3 regions of the Sessilibacter sp. MAH3 genome follow, and region 2 is predicted to be linked to each of the others. Evidence: predicted binding sites of a transcription regulator. Region 2 holds the regulator's gene; each other region holds the start of a gene.
The links. Region 2 encodes PhoB, which activates phosphate uptake and scavenging genes when phosphate is short. Its sites were predicted from a motif close to TGTCATAAANNTGTAACA; they were not measured.
Positions count from the first base shown of each region.

Region 1 (7,275 bases), on a different contig from region 2:
AACTCTGGAGCGGCAATATGCTTACGGCCGAAAGATTTCGAGTATCTTTTTTGGCGGTGGCACACCGAGTTTATTCACTGCCAAAACCATCGGCACAATTATTGAGCAAGCCGAGCGTATGATTGGCTTCGACGACTCTATTGAGATTACCCTTGAGGCTAATCCGGGAACCGCAGAGCAGGCCAAATTCGCGGATTTTTTTCGCGCGGGCGTGAATCGCCTCTCGATTGGCATTCAATCATTTCAACCTGAGCATCTCATCAAACTCGGTCGCATTCATAACGATACCGACGCTCAGCGAGCCATCGAGATGGCAAAACAGGCGGGTTTTACGCGTCTTAATCTCGATTTAATGCATGGTTTATCGGGTCAAACCGTCGAGCAGGCACTTCGTGATATCGATATGGCAGCAAGCTTTGAGCCGGATCATCTGTCTTGGTACCAATTAACCATCGAAGCCAACACCGAGTTTTATTCCCGCCCACCACAACTACCCGAAGAAGATTGCCTCGCGGATATTCAAGAATTCGGCTTGGCTCGCTTGCAAGAACACGGCTACCAGCAATACGAGATCTCTGCCTACGCGAAAAGCCCGTCGAGCCGATCAAAGCACAATCTAAATTATTGGCAGTTTGGCGATTACCTTGCTATTGGCGCAGGCGCTCACGGCAAGATCACCCATACTGAACAAAATACTATTGAGCGCTACTGGAAAACGCGTCTTCCGGCAGACTATCTCAAAAAAGATTCTTTGCTCGGGTTTACCGCTAACCAAAAAATTGTGTCGAAAGACGAATTGCCCTTAGAGTTTTTTATGAATAGTTTACGTCTGGTCGAGGGTGTGGATGTCTCCTTATACCAAGACAGAACGGGACTCGACCTCAACAAACTGAATCTAACCGCGCCTATTAACAAGGGATTGATCGAAATTGTCGATCGTTCGGGTGCCGAGACCATAAAACCTACGGATCTGGGGCTTAAATATTTGAACAACACGTTGGATTACTTCTTGTAGGCCGCAGCTCCACCAGAACACCACGCACAATAATTTGGATCAAATCAGTACAAAAAAACCAAGCCCAAATTCGCCAGCAAAGCTGCTAAGATAATCGATGAAATGGATTGCACGGAAAACCGAGAAACTGTGATGTCATGATCGATCGGCAGAAATTTGTTCATAAATTCAAAAACTCGATTGCCTATCGATTGCTGTCGTTGGTCATTCTCATCACTACGGCTATCGCTCTTGCGGCCACCTTAATTAGCGTCTACATCGGCTACCAAAACGACCTCTCACTTCTTAACAAACGTATTGACCAAGTCAAAATCAGCCTGTTGCCAAGCATCACCAGTAGTCTTTGGTCCTTCGATGAAGAACAGCTGATCATCCAAGTTAATAGCCTACTGGATGTCGAAGATGTTATTCAGGCGAAAGTAGTGTGGACGGATTGGAATAAACAACAGCGCGAGATCGTCTCGGGAATCAGCCTACAGCAATTTAATGATTCCGATTTGCTGATAAAAACCTACGATTTGGTGTATCGAGAGAAAAATCTCACCGAACAAAGTCTGGGTCAGCTGCAAGTCACCGCAAGCTTAGCTCGGTTAAAACACAACCTTATTCAACGCACGGGCGTGACCGCATTATTCCAGGGGATTCAAACCTTTGTTATTGCGCTGCTGTTGTTACTGCTCATTCGTAAGCTGCTAACCCGGCACATGGAGTCTATCGCCGAGTTTGCAAAGCGCGTTAATTTAAATAACTTAGAATCACCGCTGAAACTCAATCGAGTTCACCACAAACATACCGATGAACTCGATAACATCGTCGAAGCCTTCAACACTATGCGCGAAACACTGCTGCAAGACATTGAACGCCGACAAATCATGGAAGAAAAACTGCGTCTAGAAACCTTAGAGAAAATCGAATCGCGCAAACAAAAAACCATCGCCGAAGCCGAAAACCGCGCAAAAAGCCATTTTTTAGCAACCATGAGCCACGAAATACGCACCCCAATGAACGGCGTGCTCGGCATGATTGAGCTGTTAAAAGACTCCCCATTAGATCGCGAACAAAAAAAGCAACTCGATGTTATTTATCGATCAGGCAACAGTTTATTAACCATCATCAATGACATTCTTGACTACTCTAAAATCGAAGCCAATAAACTTCACTTAGAGCATATTGAATTTTCATTAGAAGAAGTTATTAACGACTGCTTACAACTCTTCGCTCGCCAAGCCAGTCATAAAAATATTGAATTAATATCGCGAATTGCCCCGGATATTCCCAGCCATTATTTGGGCGATCCTACACGGATACGACAAATTCTGAATAATTTAATCAGCAATGCCTTAAAGTTTACCGAACGTGGCTACGTATTTTTGGATGTATCGCTGAAATCAAAACAACAACATGAATATGACATTCACTTTTCGGTAGAAGACTCGGGTACTGGTATTAACCTAGATCAAGCCAAATTATTGTTTGAACCCTTCCAGCAGGGTGACAATAGTACGACCCGAAAATACGGCGGCACCGGCTTAGGTTTAGCCATTTGCAAACATCTGGTCGAGATGATGAATGGCGACATTGCCGCCTGTATAAATCACCCCAGAGGCACACAAATAAAATTTCACATCCAATTAGACGTCAACCCCTTACTCCTCAAAAACCAAGTCTTTAATCCCGATGATTTATCAAAATGGAAAACTCAAAACTCCATCTTGTTTTTAGGCATTACCGATTTTTATCAAGAAATTATTACTCGAAAATTTGATTACTGGAAAAGTAACCGCAACTACTTCAGCCTAAATGATTTAAATGCTACAAATAATGTAGACGTTATTATTATCGATATTAATCGCTATTTAGAAAATAGTTTAGCCAAACCGTTCACTGAGCTAACCACTCAAGAACATTTTCAAAAATTGTTAAATTCGCTCAAACAATTTTCGCGAGCGCCAAAGCCAATACCGATCATTACCATTTCTTCGGTGAGTATTAGTCAGCCGCAGAAGAACCAATGGGTAAACGAAATCTTTTCGCAAATTGAACAAAGTACTTTTTTGTCGCTAGAAGCGCAGCTACCCAAGCCCTTGATGCTGAATCAGCTTGAGCATTCGTTATTTGATATTCTTTCTGGCAAACAAAGCTCATTTAAATCCAAGAATACGCCAAAGCCCGTCACCAAAACGTCAGAATTTATTTCCGGTTTAAAAGTCTTGGTCGCCGAAGATAATTCGGTGAATCAAATGGTTATAAAAGGTATGTTGAAAAAGCTAAAGGCGATTCCTACCGTTGTGGAAAATGGTCGACTTGCCGTTGACGCGGTAATAAATGCGCCAGTACCTTTTGACATGATCTTAATGGATTGTGAAATGCCTGAAATGGACGGCTTTCAAGCGGCGCGTTTGATTCGCGAATTTGAACGCGAAAATCAACGGGTCCCAATTACCATCATTGCATTGACGGCCCACGTTTTGGCCGAACACCAAACAGCCGTGTTTGCCTCGGGCATGAACTACTATCTGACCAAACCTATGTCGATGCAAAGTTTGTTGACGGCCATACATGAATTAGAGATTGAAACTTCAGAATCAAAAGCCTGAGTTGATTTGCAGTTAGCGAATATGGCCGTGTTCGCCAACTATTTTAGACAAGCCTCATAGTTCATCGGGAAAATTTCTCAACACGATTTATTGCTCGCGACAATATCAATAACCGTTTATTCTGACCTTAATATGTCATACGCATTGGCTAAACTTTTAATGTTCTTTAATCATTCAATGAATATGAAGAAATTGATTCTGCGAGTTTCAATTTTTCGAAAACTTCAATAAATTAGTGTTATCAAATTTGGCGTAACAGCTCGATTACCGATGTGGTTAACTTGAATCAGCCAAATACCTATGAAAACGAATTCCAGCAAATTGTTTAGCCAATTGCATTAGTGGCTAACGGCTCTTAGAAGATAGTCAACCCATGTCACAAGACCAAGCTAGTAAAAAAGATCCAGACACTCAGCCAATATCTTTAAATAATCCAGATTTCTACATCAATCGAGAAATCAGTCATCTGAAATTTAACCAGCGGGTTTTATTACAGGCTCTCGATTATGGTCATCCTCTGTTGGAGCGACTCAAATTTTTGCTTATTTTCAGCTCCAACTTGGATGAATTTTTCGAAATCCGAGTATCGGGACTATTCTCGCGTATCGATTTAGAACAAGAACGTGCTGGCCTTGACGGTTTACCGCCAGAAGAGGTGTTGCACAAAATTAGCGAAATGTGTCACCCACTGGTTGAACAGCAGTACAAAATTTTGAATGAACAACTTATCCCGGAGATGCAAAAAGAAAACATTCATTTTGTTCGCCGAGGTGATTGGTCTGATGCTCAAAAAGACTGGGTAAAAACCTTCTTCAAAGAAAACATCATCCCCGTTAGCAGTCCCATTGGACTCGATCCCGCACACCCGTTTCCGTTGCTGGTTAACAAGAGTTTGAACTTCATTGTCTCTCTTGAAGGCAAAGACGCCTTTGGTCGCGAAACCGGTTTAGCAATTGTGCCCGCGCCGAGATCTCTCGATCGCGTTATTCGCATACCGGATGAGCTGTGCGAAGGTGGCGACAACTTCGTGTTTTTATCGTCAATGATTCACGCCCATGTTGATTCGTTATTTCCGGGCATGACGGTTAAAGGCTGCTATCAATTTCGTATTACACGCAACGCCGATTTGGATGTGGATATGGAGGGTGTTGCCGACCTAGCCTTGGCGTTAAGAGGCGAATTGGCGTCACGTCGATTTGGTCGCGCCATTCGCCTTGAAGTGGCCGACGATTGCCCCGACGCGCTGATTGATATTTTGTTAGAAAAAACCAAGCTCGATCGCAGCAATCTTTATCAAGTGAACGGCCCAGTAAATCTAAAAAGACTGATGCGCATTCCAAGCTTAGTCAATCGCCCCGACCTGAGTTATCCGTCGTTTACACCGGGTATCCCCAAAGGTCTGCGCGACCGAAAAAGCATGTTTACTTCTATTGCCAAAAAAGATTATCTGCTCATGCATCCGTTTGAATCGTTCACACCGGTGATTGATCTCATTCGTCAGGCGGCCGTCGACCCTGATGTGTTAGCGATTAAACAAACGCTCTATCGAACCGGCGACAATTCTCCGATCGTACATGCGTTGCTAGAGGCAGCACGAAATGGAAAGGAAGTAACCGCTGTCGTTGAATTGCGAGCACGCTTCGATGAAGAAGAGAACCTTGCCCTTGCCGCTGAATTACAAGCTGCGGGCGTTGTTGTGGTTTATGGCGTGGTTGGCTACAAAACCCACTCAAAAATGATTTTAATCGTACGTCGCGAAGGTAAAAAATTGCGCCGTTATGTGCACTTGGGTACCGGTAACTACCACGTTGGCACTTCTCGTCTTTACACCGATTATTCACTTTTAACGGCCGACGAAGATATTTGTGCGGACGTTCACAAAGTTTTCCAACAATTAACCGGTATGGGCAAAATAGAGCGTATAAAGCGTGTACTAAATGCGCCATTTACGTTAAAAGCAGGATTAATTGAGCTGATCGAACAAGAAATCACGGCTGCTAATGCGGGTAATAAAGCCCGAATTATTATGAAAGCGAACGGTCTAACAGAGCCTGACATCATTCATGCCCTGTACCGCGCCAGCCAACACGGCGTTTCTATTGATTTGATCATTCGCGGCATGTGTTGTTTACGCCCAGGTATTCCAGGCGTGTCGGAAAACATTCGCGTAAAATCCATTGTCGGACGCTTTTTAGAGCATACTCGCACCTACTACTTTGCAAATGCACAACCTTCCATTTATTGTGGCTCGGCGGATTTGATGGAACGCAACCTCAACCGACGTGTTGAAGTTTGTTTTCCGATCCAATCATCCAGCTTGGCAAACCGTGTGCTATACGATTTGGAAGCCTATTTGGAAGACAAATCCCAAAGTTGGGTGTTAGGTAGTGATGGTGAATACACCCCTCAAACGAAGAGGGATTTAGACGATGGCGTGCAGAATCGCCTTTTACAGTCACTGAAGAATTAAACAAACATAAAATATGGACTGTGACTTAAAAAACTCCTAGCACAAGAACGATTAAGCGCTTGTCCTTGAGCCTTACAGTCCTTATCATCCCTGCCCTATTACCCTATCTAGCCAACGGGCAAACAGAATTAAACGGAGACAAGAACATGAGTGAAGCGATCCTACAGATCACTGACGACACTTTTGAAGAGCAAGTCCTAGGTGCAGAAGGTCCTGTTTTGGTGGACTTCTGGGCGACCTGGTGTGGTCCCTGTAAAATGATTGCACCCATTCTTGAAGAATTGGTGGGTGTATACGACGGTAAAGTGACCATCTGCAAAATGGACGTAGATGCGCACAAAGAAACCGCCTCTAAATTTAATATCCGTGGCATTCCAACGCTGATGATTTTCAAAAACGGAAATTTAGAAGCTACCAAAGTGGGTGCATTGTCTAAGCAACAGCTTATCGATTTTATCGACAGCGCGCTGTAATACGTAAGGGCGAAGCAGTGCAAACCGGCCGAAAATTCTTTTGATTACCAAAAATGTGATCAAAATTTTGAAGAAATTTAAAACACCGTTTTGCACTCGCCCGAACTTATCGCTATACTTGTTTTGTTTCTGCCCAGTCATACTCTTGCCTCAAGTTTGCAGGTCTGCACACTCCCCATAAATTCCGAGTGATGCCTTCGTCCTAGAAAGCCTTAATTTCCATTTGAATACTTTCTATCGACTCTGATTATTGATGTCCTCCAAACTTTTCCGAGATGTTTGCCATACTGAATGAGCACCGGGTATACAATTTAAAATTAACGACATAAAGACCAATTATGTTTATTGCATAACAATAAAATCACATGCAATAAACCCTTTTGGATTACGAAACATTTATTGGAACGACCGATTAATTTATCCGTTAATCAGTTGTTCCTTGTATTAAGGTCAAAGACATTAATACGCTATAACATTTGAAAATTTCAATTGATTTTTTTATATCAAAATCAATTGCGTAAATAAGAACAATTAGCCGTGTTTTAGTCGCTCGGTAACGCCAGTAAAACACTCAAATAAACGCTGAAAACCACGTAGCGTTAGGCATAAAAAATTATACCTCGCAAAAATACTGGTGTTTTATCGAAGCCATTCGCGTCAAGGATTTAATTGACTCAATTGATAATCTTAACGACCTAACGTTTATGAAAGAGCAACTCA
Region 1 covers NZ_BAAGIE010000006.1:59,769-67,043, forward strand. Annotated here, with positions in the region: gene hemW (radical SAM family heme chaperone HemW) at 1-1,015, shown strand, start outside; gene ACYQ2C_RS05350 (hybrid sensor histidine kinase/response regulator) at 1,153-3,612, shown strand; gene ppk1 (polyphosphate kinase 1) at 3,986-6,082, shown strand; gene trxA (thioredoxin TrxA) at 6,229-6,555, shown strand.
Region 1: a site for PhoB is predicted at 3,735-3,752, ahead of ppk1 (polyphosphate kinase 1). Genes of this name have one in related genera too.

Region 2 (7,275 bases):
GGAGCCTTGGGTAACCGGTGTGGCTGCGGCGCGCTCTATTTTTGCCAACACTTTAGACTCACCGGCAAACTCCGCGGCCATGGCATGAAGATGATCTTCGGCCTCTTCGGTTTCACCGGCGTCTTGCAAGGCTTGCACGTAATCAAGATGACAATCGGCGTCGTCGGATGCGTTGTCGCGAAACAGTTGTCGGGCTTCGTGATTGCTTTTCTCAGCCGTTGGTTTGTTCATTGCCTGGTCTAAACTCGATAAAATCAGGCCGCCTTTGAGCTGTACATCAAGATCATCGGGATTGTCTTTGAGTTTACGAGTGAGAATTTTGCGCGCCTTTTCGGCTTGTTCGTAAGACTCCTTTGTGGATGAGTCGCGGGCCCAATGGGCAGCTTTGCGAGCAAAGTTATACACGTCCGATTCGTCTTCGTGAATACTGTTCATGCCCCACTTAATGGCGTGCTGAAAACTTCGTGTGCTGGTTTTGACGTCGCCGTTGGCTTCGGCGATTTCGGCCAATTTACGATGTCGCAACACCGATTTTGGCGACAACTTACAAGCATGTTCGATTTCTTCTTGGGCTTTATCGATATCCGAGCGCGACAAATGTACCCGAGCTAACAGGTCTCGGGCCTCAACGTAGCGTTGATCGTGGGCGAGCACTTTTTGCAGAATAATTTCCGCTTGATCCATGGCGCCAAGCTCAACCAAGGTTTCGGCTAAACCCAGCATGGCCCAAGGCAGCGGTCGCTGTTCAACAATGCTTTCGTAGTGCTCGCGGGATTTATGCAGTTCACCCAGTAAGAATAAAATCCGGCCTTTGATGCGCTCTATTTCAAACGCAAACTTAGCACCGCTGGCGAGCATTTTTTCGCAGACTTCAATGGCTTCGCGGTAGTTTTTTTCGGCGAAGAGTTTTTTGATCGGCAGTAAGGCTTCGTGTTTGATTAAGACTCGATCGAGCCTCAGGCAAAACTGCTTGGGCGTAAAGGGTTTGGCAACGTAGTCATCCGGCTGGCTTTCTATGGCGCCGAGCACCATTTCGCGAGAGGTTTCTGCGGTGATCATGACAAACAGGCCCACGGGAGTGAGCAGCTTTTTAGCGCGCAGCGCTTCAAGCAATTGCTGGCCATCTTGGCTGCGGCCCAGATTGTAGTCGCAGATGATCAAGCTATATGGACGGGATCTACACATCGACATCGCCTCCTGCGCGTTAGCGGCGGTATCGATTCTGGCGATGCCTTGAGTACTGATCATGCGCTTCATGGCGCCGCGCATTTCGGGCATGTCGTCAACAATTAAGCAGTTGTGACGCTCATAGAGCTTAATCAGTTCGAGTTTGGTTATTAGGGTCAAAGCGGTCTCTGGGTCAATTGCGTCTAACTAAAGAAGATTCCCATTAATTAAGAATCTTCTAGAAGTTTAGATGAAATTGATCGCTTAGCTTTTATTCCTGTTTGAAAGGTAGCATTTCTGTGGTTTCTGCCATGTATTGCTCAATGCCTGGCTTTTCACGTCGTAAAAAATCGCGAATGGCTTCGTCGAATCGACTGTCTGCCAACCAGTGATTTGACCAAGTGGCGGTTGGTGTAAAGCCGCGCTGGATCTTGTGTTCGCCCTGTGCACCGGGATCAAAACATTGAATGCCCTGCTCTATGGCGTATTCAATGCCTTGGTAGTAGCAGGCTTCAAAGTGCAGCGAATCGTACTCATCGCGACACCCCCAATAGCGACCAAAAAGATGCGTGCTACTTTTAAAACACAAAGCCGCCGCGACCAGCTTGTCGTTGGTGTAGGCTTGAACCATCATCAGGTTTTCGGGCATGGTTCTACCCAAAGTTTGAAAGAAATCTCCGGTTAGATAGCCATCATGGCCGCTGCGTTTTAGATAAGTAAGACGGTAGAACTCGTAGAATTTGCGCCATTGCGCTTCGGTAATGTCTCTGCCTTCACAGCGTATCAAGGTGACGTTTTGAGACTCAACCTTCTGGCGCTCTTTTTTAAGGTTTTTACGCTTACGGCTGGCAAATGTCGCTAAAAAGTCGTCAAAATCTCTGAAATCTTGATTATACCAATGAAACTGGCAGCCTTGGCGCAAGGCAAATCCCGACTGCTCTAAATGGCTTGCCACCTTGATATCACTGAACAAACAATGCCACGACGACGCGCCTATTTTTGCAGCCTGGTCGGTGATCACCTCTGCCATTTGAGTCATTAACGTTTGTTGCTGTTGTTCGTCGAGATGATTGGCAAAGCAAAAACGTGGGCCGGTAGCCGGTGTAAAAGGAATTGCACTTAACAGCTTTGGATAGTAATGCAGGCCGTTGCGGTGGTAGGCGTCGGCCCATGCCCAATCAAATACGTATTCGCCATAGGAATGGCCTTTAACAAACAGTGGCAGCAAAGCGATCAGTTGATCTCCTTGGTAAACCGTTAGGTGAAAAGGTTGCCAGCCGGATTCGGCGGTGGTTGCGCCACTGCTTTCTAAGGCGTGTAAGAATTCATGTCTTAAAAATGGATAATCACTCCCGGCGACGCGATTCCAGTCGTTGGCGTCAACATCGGTAACACTGGTTACAAACTTAAAATCCATACAAATTATCCAAGCGCAGGTTCGATGTGATACTGGGTTTAACGCTGTGAGCGTTAATGCCATTTTCGCGAGTTGCGAAAGCTATGCCGTAGGGCTTATCAAACTAGAACTGGGACGAGAGTTCAACCGATAGTTGCAAAACACTGTTTTCGAAATTGTGTTTTCGAAATTGTGTTTTCAAAACTGTGCTTTCTGAAATCCAGAGTCGGTACGAGTTCTGAAATTAACGATGTTATTCGCTATCGTTTAACGATGACGGGCGGTGTTCTTTAACAACGCGATCCAGACGGAAGCTACAGGTAAATGTGCTGCCGTGGTTGATTCGACTGGTGATTTCAAGATGCGCTTGGTGACGTGACAATACGTGTTTAACAATGGCCAGCCCTAAACCGGTGCCGCCGGTGTCTAGGCTGCGGCTGGCGTCAACGCGATAAAAGCGTTCGGTAAGTCTGGGAATGTGGCGCGCTTCAATACCTATGCCGTGGTCTTCAATGGCGATATGACCGCCGCCTTCATCAACGTAAGCGTGCAGAATGATTTGGCTTTTGGCCGGTGAATAACGCACGGCGTTGTAGACTAGGTTCGAAATACAACTGCGTAGCTCTTCGATAACGCCAATCAACAAAAAGTCTTCGTCGGCGTCGATTTCAAACTGATGAGCCTTGTCGCCACTGAGGTCTTGGGCGTCGTGGACGATGCTTTGCAGCAAATCGGCGACGTTAATTTTTGTCTCTCGCAGGCTGCTGTCGTCGGTTTCAAGGCGTGTCAAAGTCAGCAGATCTTCAATGATCAAGGTCATGCGTTTCGATTGCTGTTCCATTTGGCTGATGGCTTTTTGCCAAACACCGGGCAGCGAATCGGCATTATCGGCCATGGTTTCTAAGTAACCCCGCACCACTGTCAGCGGTGTACGCAGTTCGTGAGAAACGTTACCGATAAAGTCTTTGCGCATTTGTTCAAGCTTTTGCAGCCGTGAAATATCGCGCACCACCATCAGATAGTCGCCTTGGCCGTAGCGGTTGATTTGAAAACTTAAGAATTGATCGCTATCGGTGGCCGACGGCATGGTTAGCGGTTCTGAGTAATCTTCGGCTTCGAGGTAGCGCACAAAGCGCGGCGAGCGCAGGTAGTTAACGATGGGTTTGCCGTGATCGCCCGGTTGTAGACCAATCAGTCGCCGGGCACTTTGGTTCCACCATTGAATGGACGCTTGGTCGTCTAAAATAATCACCGCGTCCTTGAGTGCGGCGGTAGTTTCTTGCACCCGAAGAATCAGTGATTGTAAGCGGTGCTTTTCTTTGTTGTGCCTTTCGCGATTGTTGGAGACCTGGTAATAAACCTCCTCCCAAAAGCCGGTGGCGTTGGGCACCTGGCCGATACTGCGAGTGGTTAGCCAACGCTCAAGCTTGCGCATGTTGTACAGCGTCCAAGCGCCGTACAACACATTGGCCAGCAATAAGGTATACAGTGGATAACCAATGACGAGACCAAGTACAGCCGCAACTGCGATAGCGACTAAAAATTGCCGAAATTCAGATACAAAGCCACGATGCACGAGTGATCTCGAGTGATAGGTTTACGACATTAAAGCTCAAGTATAAGCGATTTATCTTAAGCTTTTTCGGTGACTTTGATGGAAAAACGGTAACCGGTGCCACGCACGGTTTGAATAAAGCGGTCGTGGTCGTCTTGAGTTAAGGCTTTACGCAGGCGACGAATGTGAACGTCTACGGTGCGCTCTTCCACATAGACGTTGCCGCCCCAAACGTGGTCAAGCAGTTGACCGCGAGTGTACACACGCTCTTGGTGGGTTAAGAAGAACTCCAGCAAGCGGTATTCGGTTGGACCCATATCGATGGGTTTCTCGTTGATGGTAACGCGGTGGCTTACCGGGTCGAGTACTAGGCCTTCGACCGAAATTGGGCCACTGGTAGAGGCAGAGTCGGTGCGACGTAAAACTGCTTTTAAGCGAGCGACCAGCTCTCTGGGGGAGAAGGGCTTGGTGATGTAGTCATCAGCGCCGACTTCTAAACCTTGTACCTTGTTGTCTTCCTCGCCTTTAGCGGTAAGCATGATGATTGGAATTTGCGAAGTAACCTCATCGCGCTTGAGGCGACGAGCTAATTCGATACCGCTGGTGCCAGGTAACATCCAATCGAGCAGAATCAAATCTGGCTTTTCATCCACAATCAGGGTGTGTGCCGTTTGCGCATCCATGGCTTCAAGGCATTTATAATCCGCCATTTCAAGTGCTACACGCAGCATATCTCGAATGGAGGATTCATCGTCTACGATCAAAATTGTTTTATCGGCCATGGTTGCACACCGGAATTGTGAATTTAAGGAGGCGTTTTAAGCTGGGTGCATTTAATAAAGGTTTTGTTTCGCTTTTATGACAATCATAGCAATTGGTTGTGATAAATCTGTAATTTGTGTGAAACACACAGGTATATTGGCGAAAACTGTCTAATGAGTTAGTAATTGCCGCAGAATTCATAAGGTTTAGGGCATAAAAATCGTAATGCTTAGATGCCTAAATTTTTAAATGCTTAAAGCAAATAATCAGCCGCGATCGCCACGAATAAAACCACGCCCACCCACTGATTATTCTTAAACGCCTTGAAACATTGCTCCCGCTCGCGATTGCGAATCAAATATTGCTGATACACAAACAAACCCGCGCAAACGGCCACGCCAATGGAGTAAATCCAGCCCAATTTGGCGTTATCACCGATCAGTATCATGCCGAATAGCGTCAGCACTTGTAGACACCCAGTAATAACCTTGTCCATATCGCCAAACAATACCGCGGTGGATTTCACGCCAATTTTTAAGTCGTCATCGCGATCGACCATGGCGTAGAAGGTATCGTAGGCAATCACCCAGAGCAGATTGGTAAAGTAAATGACCCAAGCGGTTTTTGGCAACGTGTTGGTTTCGGCCGTAAATACCATGGGAATTCCCCAAGAGAATGCTGCACCTAATACGACCTGTGGCATATGCGTGTAGCGCTTGGCAAATGGATAAGCACTGGCGAGCAGTAATGCCGCAAATGACAGCGCAATGGTTTGCCAATTGGTCAGAATCACTAACGCAAAGGCTAAAGCACACAAGGCTGTAAAAAGGAACAGTGCATTGCCTTCCGATAATCTTCCTGCTGCGAGCGGACGTTGGTTGGTACGCTTAACCTTGCCATCAAAGTTGCGGTCGGCGTAATCGTTGATAACGCATCCGGCTGAGCGCATCACAAAGACGCCGAGGGTAAAAATAATCAAGGTGCTGATGCTGGGTTTGCCTTCTGAAGCAATCCAAAGCGCCCAATAAACCGGCCAGAGCAACAATAAACTGCCCACCGGTTTATCCATTCGCATCAATTTTAGGTAGTCGTTCCAGTCGCCGGATTTTGGGGTTACGTATTTCTCAAGATTCATTAATGGCTCGACAAACTTCTTTGGCTATAACTCAAATCGTTAAGATTTGGCTTAAAAACAGGTGGTAAATCAATTTGGCTGCGATCTTACGGCCTTAGCGGCTTGATAAAGCCATAATTTCGACTAAAAAGAAAGCCAGAGGTGTTTAAAGTGCGCGACAAAGCGAGTTATTTAGTTAGGGATTTCTTAACTTGTTTTGAGCGTTGCTGTGGTTTTGAAGAAAGATTTAACAATTACAACAACAGAGAAATCATTCGCCATGCATAAAACTGAATTGGTCAACGCCGTCGCCGAAAGTGCCAACATCACCAAAGAAAAGGCACATGACATCATTTCCACCATTCTCGATGAAATCACCAACGCATTAAGTCGCAACGAGTCGGTTAATATTTTGGGTTTTGGATCGTTTAATCCCAAAACACGAGCCGCTCGCACTGGGCGCAGTCCTGCGACCGGTGAGCCAATCGAAATCGCCGCCAGTAACAGCGTGTCTTTTAAGCCCGGAAAACAATTGAAAGATCTAGTCAATCAAGCATCTTCATAGCCGTTCGCGAGTTTTCTTTGCAAAGATCGACGCCACAAAAAAGCCCTCAGTTGAGGGCTTTTGGTTATTTGCAAACTGCGATTAATGGCTGAGTTCGTTGGCGATAGTTTCTAGCTCTAGGGCGGATTCAATAATGTTATCGAGGGTTTCGTCTAAATCGGCTTGAGTCAAATGCACGCGGGTGAGCATTTCTGGCGACAGTGGCTGTTTGGGGCCGTCGGCTAAACCTCTCAAGCACAAAATGCGATGGGAGATGTACAGAAGGTTGGCGTAGATGGCGTGCTCACCGTCGTAATCGGGGTTGTCTTGGTGGCGCAACGCGGTTACAACCTCCTGCGGCATATTCCACAAATCCATCAACCAAGAGCTTAATTGCTGGCGACTGACACCAATTTGCTGCTTTTCTACCACCGAGTCATCTACGTGCGGATTGGCATCCCACGATTTGCATAGGCGGTCGAAATACGGTGGAAAGACGTCGGCAATAATCAAATAACCGAAGTTATGAAGTAAGCCAGAAAGATACGCTAGACCAAAACCGGGGCGATGTGGTCGGTCAATGGCCGTAACCAAGCCTTCCATGGTGGCGGCCATATAAACCGCGGTGCGCCAGTAGGTTTGTGAGCCGTGTGGGCCTCTGGGAGGAATATCAAGAGTTCGACTCAGAGCAATTCCCAGAGCGAGATTGAGCACCATGTCGAAGCCCAAAACGCGCA
Region 2 covers NZ_BAAGIE010000014.1:1,914-9,188, forward strand. Annotated here, with positions in the region: gene ACYQ2C_RS10170 (tetratricopeptide repeat protein) at 1-1,347, opposite strand, end outside; gene ACYQ2C_RS10175 (GNAT family N-acetyltransferase) at 1,439-2,584, opposite strand; gene phoR (phosphate regulon sensor histidine kinase PhoR) at 2,817-4,139, opposite strand; gene phoB (phosphate regulon transcriptional regulator PhoB) at 4,196-4,900, opposite strand; gene ubiA (4-hydroxybenzoate octaprenyltransferase) at 5,134-6,015, opposite strand; gene ACYQ2C_RS10195 (HU family DNA-binding protein) at 6,275-6,559, shown strand; gene ACYQ2C_RS10200 (HDOD domain-containing protein) at 6,641-7,275, opposite strand, start outside.

Region 3 (7,275 bases), on a different contig from region 2:
GCATTATCTTCTTTGAGCGTGAGGCCAATTTTTGCAGCGAGTTCTTGTATGGCTTCGATATCGCGGATGCCGCTAACGGGGTTTTGGTCTTTGAGCCATAAATCAAATTTGGCGTTGCTGGGTGTGGTGAATTCGCCGTTGTATTTAAACGGGCCGTAGATGATCAGTTGGGCGCTGTCGCTAAGTACCTTGGGCAGACCTGCAAAGAATTGTTTTACCGAGTCAAAGCTCATTATGTGAAGGGTGTTAGCGGTGTAGATGGCATCAACCGTTAATTCGGGCCAGCCGCCGTTTACGTCTAGCTCAAAAGGGCGTTCGATATTGTTACCGGTGTATTCATCGAGCCATAAGTTAATGCCGGGATGATTTACGGCAAGATCTGAGGTGTGCCAACGCAGATGCGGTAATTCTCCGGCAAAATAAACCGCGTGCTGGCCGGTGCCAGAGCCAATTTCTAAGAGGTTTTTCGTTTCGGTTAATAATCGTTGAAGATGATTAAAAATCGGTTCACGGTTATTAATGCTGGCGTTAGAAATTGGTTTTTCTGTTGACACAAATTACCTCGCTTAATTGGGTTTTTGATGTTTACCCAAAATTAATATACATATTTTTATAGGAAACTCTGATTAATCTAGAGTTTCCTATAATCAAATAAATAAGACCTGTTATTGCGCAACATCTCGCGTAAATACCCAGGTGTTGCCTTTGCTTAGGCTTTCGTTATAAACGTAGCCGTTGCTATCAAAGCCTTTTAAATCTTGTGCTTGGGTAATGCTGTGGCGTATGGCCCAAGCGCTCATTAAGCCACGAGCTTTTTTGGCGTAAAAGCTGATAATTTTATACTCGCCATTTTTTAAGTCTTTAAAGGTTGGGGTAATAATGTCGGCATTCAGCACTTTTTTATTGACTACTTTAAAGTATTCGTTAGAGGCGAGGTTAACCAGTGTTTGGCTTTTAAGGGTTTTCAGTTGTTCGTTAAGCGCCTCGGTGACTTTATCGCCCCAAAATTCGTAGAGGTTTTTGCCGCGTTGGTTTTCGAATTTGGTGCCCATTTCAAGTCGGTAGGCTTGCATTAAATCGAGTGGGCGCAATACACCGTATAAGCCCGATAAGATTCGCAGATGTTTTTGCGCAAAACTAAATTCTTCTTTACCAAAGGTTTCGGCTTCTAAGCCTGTGTATACATCGCCTTTAAACGCCAGCACGGCCTGTTTGGCGTTGGTTTTATCGAAAGGCTGCGACCACGCTTGAAAGCGATCAAAGTTTAAAACGCCTAGCTTGTCGCTAATGCTCATTAAGTTTGAAATATCTTGAGGCGCAAGTTTACGGAGGTCTTCGATTAACACTTCGCTGTCATCAAGAAAACTCGGTTGGGTTGCCGTTTTGGTGACCGGTGCGGTTTCATAGTCCAGCGTTTTTGCTGGCGAAATTACCATTAACATATCAAAGCCATTGTCTTGTTTGTTGCAAAATAAAGCGGATTTACTCCGGCTTTAAAATTTCATTCCACCAATTGAGTGGCGTTGTGCCATCTTCTGGACTGTAGACATTGCCGTAACGCCAAACACTACCGGAATGCTCGCCAATGTATTTATTCAGTATGTCTTCTATGGCATTAAAGCCACAAGACACGTGAATGCTGTACACCAACAGTCGTGGTGACTCGATATCCAGTTCACCACCGAGCTTCTCGATACCAGAGGTTAATTCTTCGGCAAATCGTTCGGCATTTTCAGCATAAACACGAATGCATAAATTGCCCGAGCGCTTGACCAGCTCAAAAGAGTCGCCATCGCGTTTGATGGTGTCGCCTCTAGCCAGCCCTTGCACAAACGCAGGCGATGTCACTAGTTGGCAGCTGTCGTCATCGTTAATGGTTACACGCAGCTTTTCAACCACGGTTTCGCCGTCGGGACGTGTTCCGGCGTACATTTCTATTACTTGCAGAGCTTGCATTTTATTTGGCCAATGTTTCGTTATCTTGGGTTATAGACGGTGTTTGGCGTTATTATAACGGCACTCCGGGTGCAGGGCACAAACGACCTATTTTGCAGTCGATAGGTGCAACCCGAATGGATTAAACGGCAGCTTAAGCCGATTTTATTACTCAATATATTATTCAGTGCGTAAATTCATAGTAAGAGGAAGTTCTTGTGAAATTATCCAAACGTATTGCTATTGGTATGATAGCGGTGTTGCCAGCACTGCATGGCTGTACCACGAACCCTGTCACAGGACAAAGCCAATTTAGTTTGTTGTCTCGTGCTGATGAGATTGCCATCGGCGAGCAACAGTATGTTCCCAGCCAACAAAGCCAGGGTGGCGAATACACCGTTGACCCAAATCTCAACGCGTATATTTCTTCGGTGGGTCAAAAACTGGCGCGCGTTAGTGATCGACCAGACTTGCCTTACGAATTCGTAGTGTTAAATAACGATGTGCCAAACGCTTGGGCGTTGCCGGGTGGCAAGATTGCTATCAACCGTGGCCTGCTTTACGAATTAGAAGATGAGTCGCAGCTCGCAGCGGTTTTGGGCCACGAAATTGTTCACGCCGCAGCCAGACACGGTGCCACTCAGCAAAGCCAATCAACCATTCTCGGTGGTTTAGGTTCTTTAATTCAGGCAGTAGGTGAGAGCTATGGTTATGGCGCCTTAACTCAGCAAGGCGTGGCTTTGGGTGCATCGGCTTTTACGGCCCAATATGGCCAAGGCCAAGAGCTCGAAGCCGACCGCTATGGCATGGATTACATGGGGCGTGTTGGATACGAGCCGATGGGTGCGGTTGAATTGCAACAGACCTTTGTGAAGCTCTCAGAAGGTCAAAACACCAGCGCCTTACAAGCTTTTTTTCAAAGTCACCCACCGTCACAAAAGCGTGTTGCCGCTAACTTAGAAAAGGCACGTAGCATGTCTGACGGTACCCGCAACAAAGCAGCCTTTGATCGCGCTATGGCCCAAATTCGTAAAGATAAACCCGCCTACGATTTACACACCGAGGCATTAAAACTCGCGGGCGCTAAAGATTATCAAGGCGCCTTAGCAAAAGTTGAACAAGCCATTGCGAAACAACCTAAAGAAGCTTTGTTCTGGACAACCAAAGGCCAGTTACAAACCGAATTGAAAAACGAAGCCGCAGCGAAAACATCGTTTAATAAAGCGATTAGTTTAAATAACGAATACTTTGCGCCCTATCTGTACCGAGGCATTATTTCTGTTGATCAAAAAGAATACGCCGCGGCCCGGTCTGACCTGCTACAAAGTAATCAATGGTTGCCAACGGCTTACGCGACCTATTACTTAGGTCTGAGCAACGCCAATTTAGGTAACATTGTCGAAGCTCGCCAAAACTTTACTGCGGTTCAGCAGGTTGGCGGAGAGTTAGGACAAGCAGCCACTCGTCAGCTAGAACAACTCGGAAATTAGTCTTACTTTTCGGCAAATTTCTGCGTTCATTTTTAACGGTCACCGGTAACTCTGCTCACCTTGGGCGGAGTTACTTTTTTAAACCTCAGTTGCGCCCTCGGTATATATTCAGAGCTCAAGAGCACAATTGCGAGCACTGGGTAGCACAGCTCAGTTCGAGATTTTTTGCACCAAAGTGCAACACAGAAATTCGATGACTCCTCGCCAAAATCTTTTTTACGGTCTGAAATCTTCGGGCAGTAAAACATATCATTTATGTTATTTAGCAAACCAAAAACTAACCCTGCCGTACTTTTACGGCAGTTTTTACCGCTCATTTTGTAAAATAAAGTTTACTGGAAAACTCAACTTTGAAAGAAAACGCACCACTTTGGTACTCATAAACAATAAAAGATCGATATTGGAGAAAAATTTACAGATTCTCCCGTTTCTTTTGAGTCTCGTCATAAATCTGTCACAAAAACGACACAAAATAGCGGAGGTAGGCGTTTTACTTCGTAAATCTCTCAAAAAGATCTCATTTTATGACAATCAATACCTCCGCCACGTCATTACCCCAAACTGAGTATACCCAACGTAACTGGCAAAACTGGTTGTTGGTGGCAGCTCTCGTTTACTTATTGTTAGTCGCAGTTTCATTAATTGGTGGCGGTTTTAAGCAAGCAGCCGGTACCAGTGCAAAAGAATTATTTGAATTCGCCAGCAACCCAATCACTGGCTTGGTTATCGGTACGATCACTACCGCGTTAATTCAGTCGTCCAGTACCGTAACATCCATTATTGTGGGTTTGGTTGCCGGTGGCATGCCCGTCAGCGTCGCCATTCCTATGGTAATGGGCGCCAACATCGGCACAACTATCACCAATACTATTGTCAGCCTTGGCCACATCAAACAAGGTGAAGAGTTCCGACGCGCCTTTGCAGCTGCAACCGTGCACGACTTCTTTAATGTTTTGTGCGTGCTGATTTTTTTACCGCTTGAAATCATGTTTGGTCTTTTAGATCACATAGGTGCTTTTTTTGCCAAAATGTTAGTGGGTAGCGAATCGGTATCAATGAGCGGCCTTAATTTTATGAAAATGCTGGTCGGGCCACCGGTTCATCTGCTTAAAGATATTCTTTCACCTCTATCATCAACTTTTGCCGGTGTGATCACGATTATTCTTGGTGTGGTCTTGATTTTTGCGTCAATTACCTACATTGGAAAATTACTGAAAGTATTGATGGTTGGTCGCGCTAAAGAAGTGTTGCACTCCGCCGTTGGTCGCGGCCCAGTAACCGGAATTTTTTCGGGCACATTAATGACAGTGTTGGTTCAGTCTTCTTCTACAACCACCAGCCTTATCGTCCCTCTGGCCGGTTCTGGCGTGTTTTCTTTACGTCAGATTTATCCTTTTACTCTTGGGGCAAATATTGGAACCTGTATTACCGGTTTATTAGCGGCTACCGCAGTGACCGGTGCTAATGCTGTTTTTGCGATGGAAATCGCGCTTGTGCACTTGTTTTACAATTTAATCGGCGTAGTTCTGATCTACGGCATACCTATGCTGCGCGAAGTACCGTTAAACTGTGCTAACTGGCTTGCTGCCTTGGCCGTAAAAAATAGACTGTATATCGCTGTTTACATTTTGACAGTATTTATAGTTATTCCGGCAATTTTAATTATTGGCAGCAAACTTGTTGGCGGATAAACAAAATAAAGGTCGATGCAATGGACTCTATACAATCGCAAAAGCAAGAGCTGCAAGAAAGAATTCAAAACCTTGAAGCAACGTTAAAGGAATTAAACCAAAAGCTGGAGCAGTTAGAACAGCAAGAACAACACGAGGCGATTGATCACCTAGAAATGTATTTAGAAGAAGTTGACCACCACACTTCTCATTTACAAAATGTTGGCCAATTATTAGTGAACGAAATTCGCAAGGTATTTGCCTAGGCCGGTAAATATCATCGGTAAGTACACCCGCCTGTAACTTCATGCAATTTGTATGAAACATCAACCGTAAAACAGTTCTTAATAGTCTGTTTTACGGCTTTAACACTTCCCACCTTAATACTTCTCAATAAAAACCGTAAACATTTTCCACCGTGCATTCGCATGTTTAATTTTTTTCGATATCGAATAATTTGTTTAATGAATTATTTGTACAAAATTATCTTTCAGAACCATTGCACAGCTCTCTGCAATTCACCGATGAATACAATATAGGAACCTCTGATTAACTCATCCATGATTTAATCAGAGGACAGAAATTGAAAATGCGATTTCCAATTTCTTCACAATTTCAACCACTTACCGTTCTTGAAATTGGCGACACATCCTTGTGTCGCGAGAAACTCTAGGTTAATCAGAGTTTCCTATAAAAAATACCATTTTGAATTGTTTAACCATTTCGCTAGCGTGCATCATCGATAGAGGCAGCCGTATTAAGCCTTATCGAATATTTCAAATACATCGGAATTTTCTCGTAAAACTCTTTCAATAATAAAATGGTTTGCGGGGGTGTTTTTAAACAAGGCGAGCTAAACGGTTGGCAGTTTAACTTTTCAGGGCGCATAAAAAAGGGCTCCTATTTTAGGAGCCCCAAAAGCCGTCACTTATATGACTGGAAATTAATAACTGCTATTTAGCGGTAAATCTTAAGCACGGTGTCTTTTTGTCATTTTTACAGATTCTTCAGCAACCGCAAATTCATTCATAACGTGAATTTTTGCTTTCGGGAAGAAGTTAAATTCTGTTGCCGTAGCTGAGGTGTAAGCACCCATCATGCGGCTAACAATAAAGTCACCGTTGTTCAATTCTGGCAAGCTGATGTTTTCAGAAATAACATCAATGCTGTCGCAAGTTGGGCCTGCCAATACACATACTTCTTCTTGACCTTGGTTAAAAGGTGCAGAAATTGGGTAGTCACCGTGATCGAAGGTAATACCACTGAACGAGCCGTAAAGACCATCGTCCAAGTAGTACCACATTTTGCCATCGCGTAATGCTTTACCCATTACAGAGGCAACACCAGTCATTGCACCAGCAACAATAAAACGTCCAGGTTCTGCAATGACTTGAACAGTGTCTGGCAATACATCTAAAGCTTCGCGAATAGGTGCACAGAAGTCATCAATTGCTGGCACAGATTCGTTGTAAGGTACTGGGAAACCACCGCCAATATCCAAAGTAGAAAGCGCTGGCAAACCCATTTTTGCCGCTTTGCGAATTACGCGCGCGCTTTCTAAAATTGCATCAACGTATTTTTGCGAATCTAGAGTTTGTGAACCAACGTGGAAAGACAAACCTTTCACACGAATACCAAACTCTTGCGCTTTTACTAATAAATCGATCGCTTGTGTTGGAGAACAACCAAATTTTTTCGATAAATCTGAGTAAGCATTTGGATTTCTGAAACTCAAACGAATTAAAATTTCTGCTTGATCGCGGTAAGCGATAAATTTTTCAAGCTCGTTTAGATTATCGACCACAAACACGTAGCAGCCATATTCTAAGGCCCGCCGGATGTCGCCATCACGTTTAATTGGGTGAGTGTGGATGCATTTTTCTGGATCAATGCCTAAACCTTCAACCAATTCAACTTCACCGTTGGTCGCTAAATCAAAGCTAGCACCGATGTCGCGAAGCGTCGCAACAACTGCTGGGTGAGGTAATGGTTTTAATGCATAGTGCAAGGTTACATTTGGTAATGCTTTGCTTAATGCTTCGTATTGCGTACGAACTGAGTCACAGTCTAAAACCAACAAAGGCGAACCGTGCTCGGCAACTAATTGTGGAATATCAGCGTCAGACAAACCCTTGATTTCGCCTTTTTGAGTTTGGGCGAATGCAGGAATTTTTGAATAC
Region 3 covers NZ_BAAGIE010000021.1:73,927-81,201, reverse strand. Annotated here, with positions in the region: gene ACYQ2C_RS13445 (DUF938 domain-containing protein) at 1-554, opposite strand, end outside; gene yaaA (peroxide stress protein YaaA) at 666-1,442, opposite strand; gene ACYQ2C_RS13435 (DUF4265 domain-containing protein) at 1,483-1,956, opposite strand; gene ACYQ2C_RS13430 (M48 family metalloprotease) at 2,154-3,425, shown strand; gene ACYQ2C_RS13425 (Na/Pi symporter) at 3,950-5,116, shown strand; gene ACYQ2C_RS13420 (hypothetical protein) at 5,137-5,361, shown strand; gene ACYQ2C_RS13415 (type III PLP-dependent enzyme) at 6,066-7,275, opposite strand, start outside.
Region 3: a site for PhoB is predicted at 3,867-3,884, ahead of ACYQ2C_RS13425 (Na/Pi symporter). Genes of this name have one in related genera too.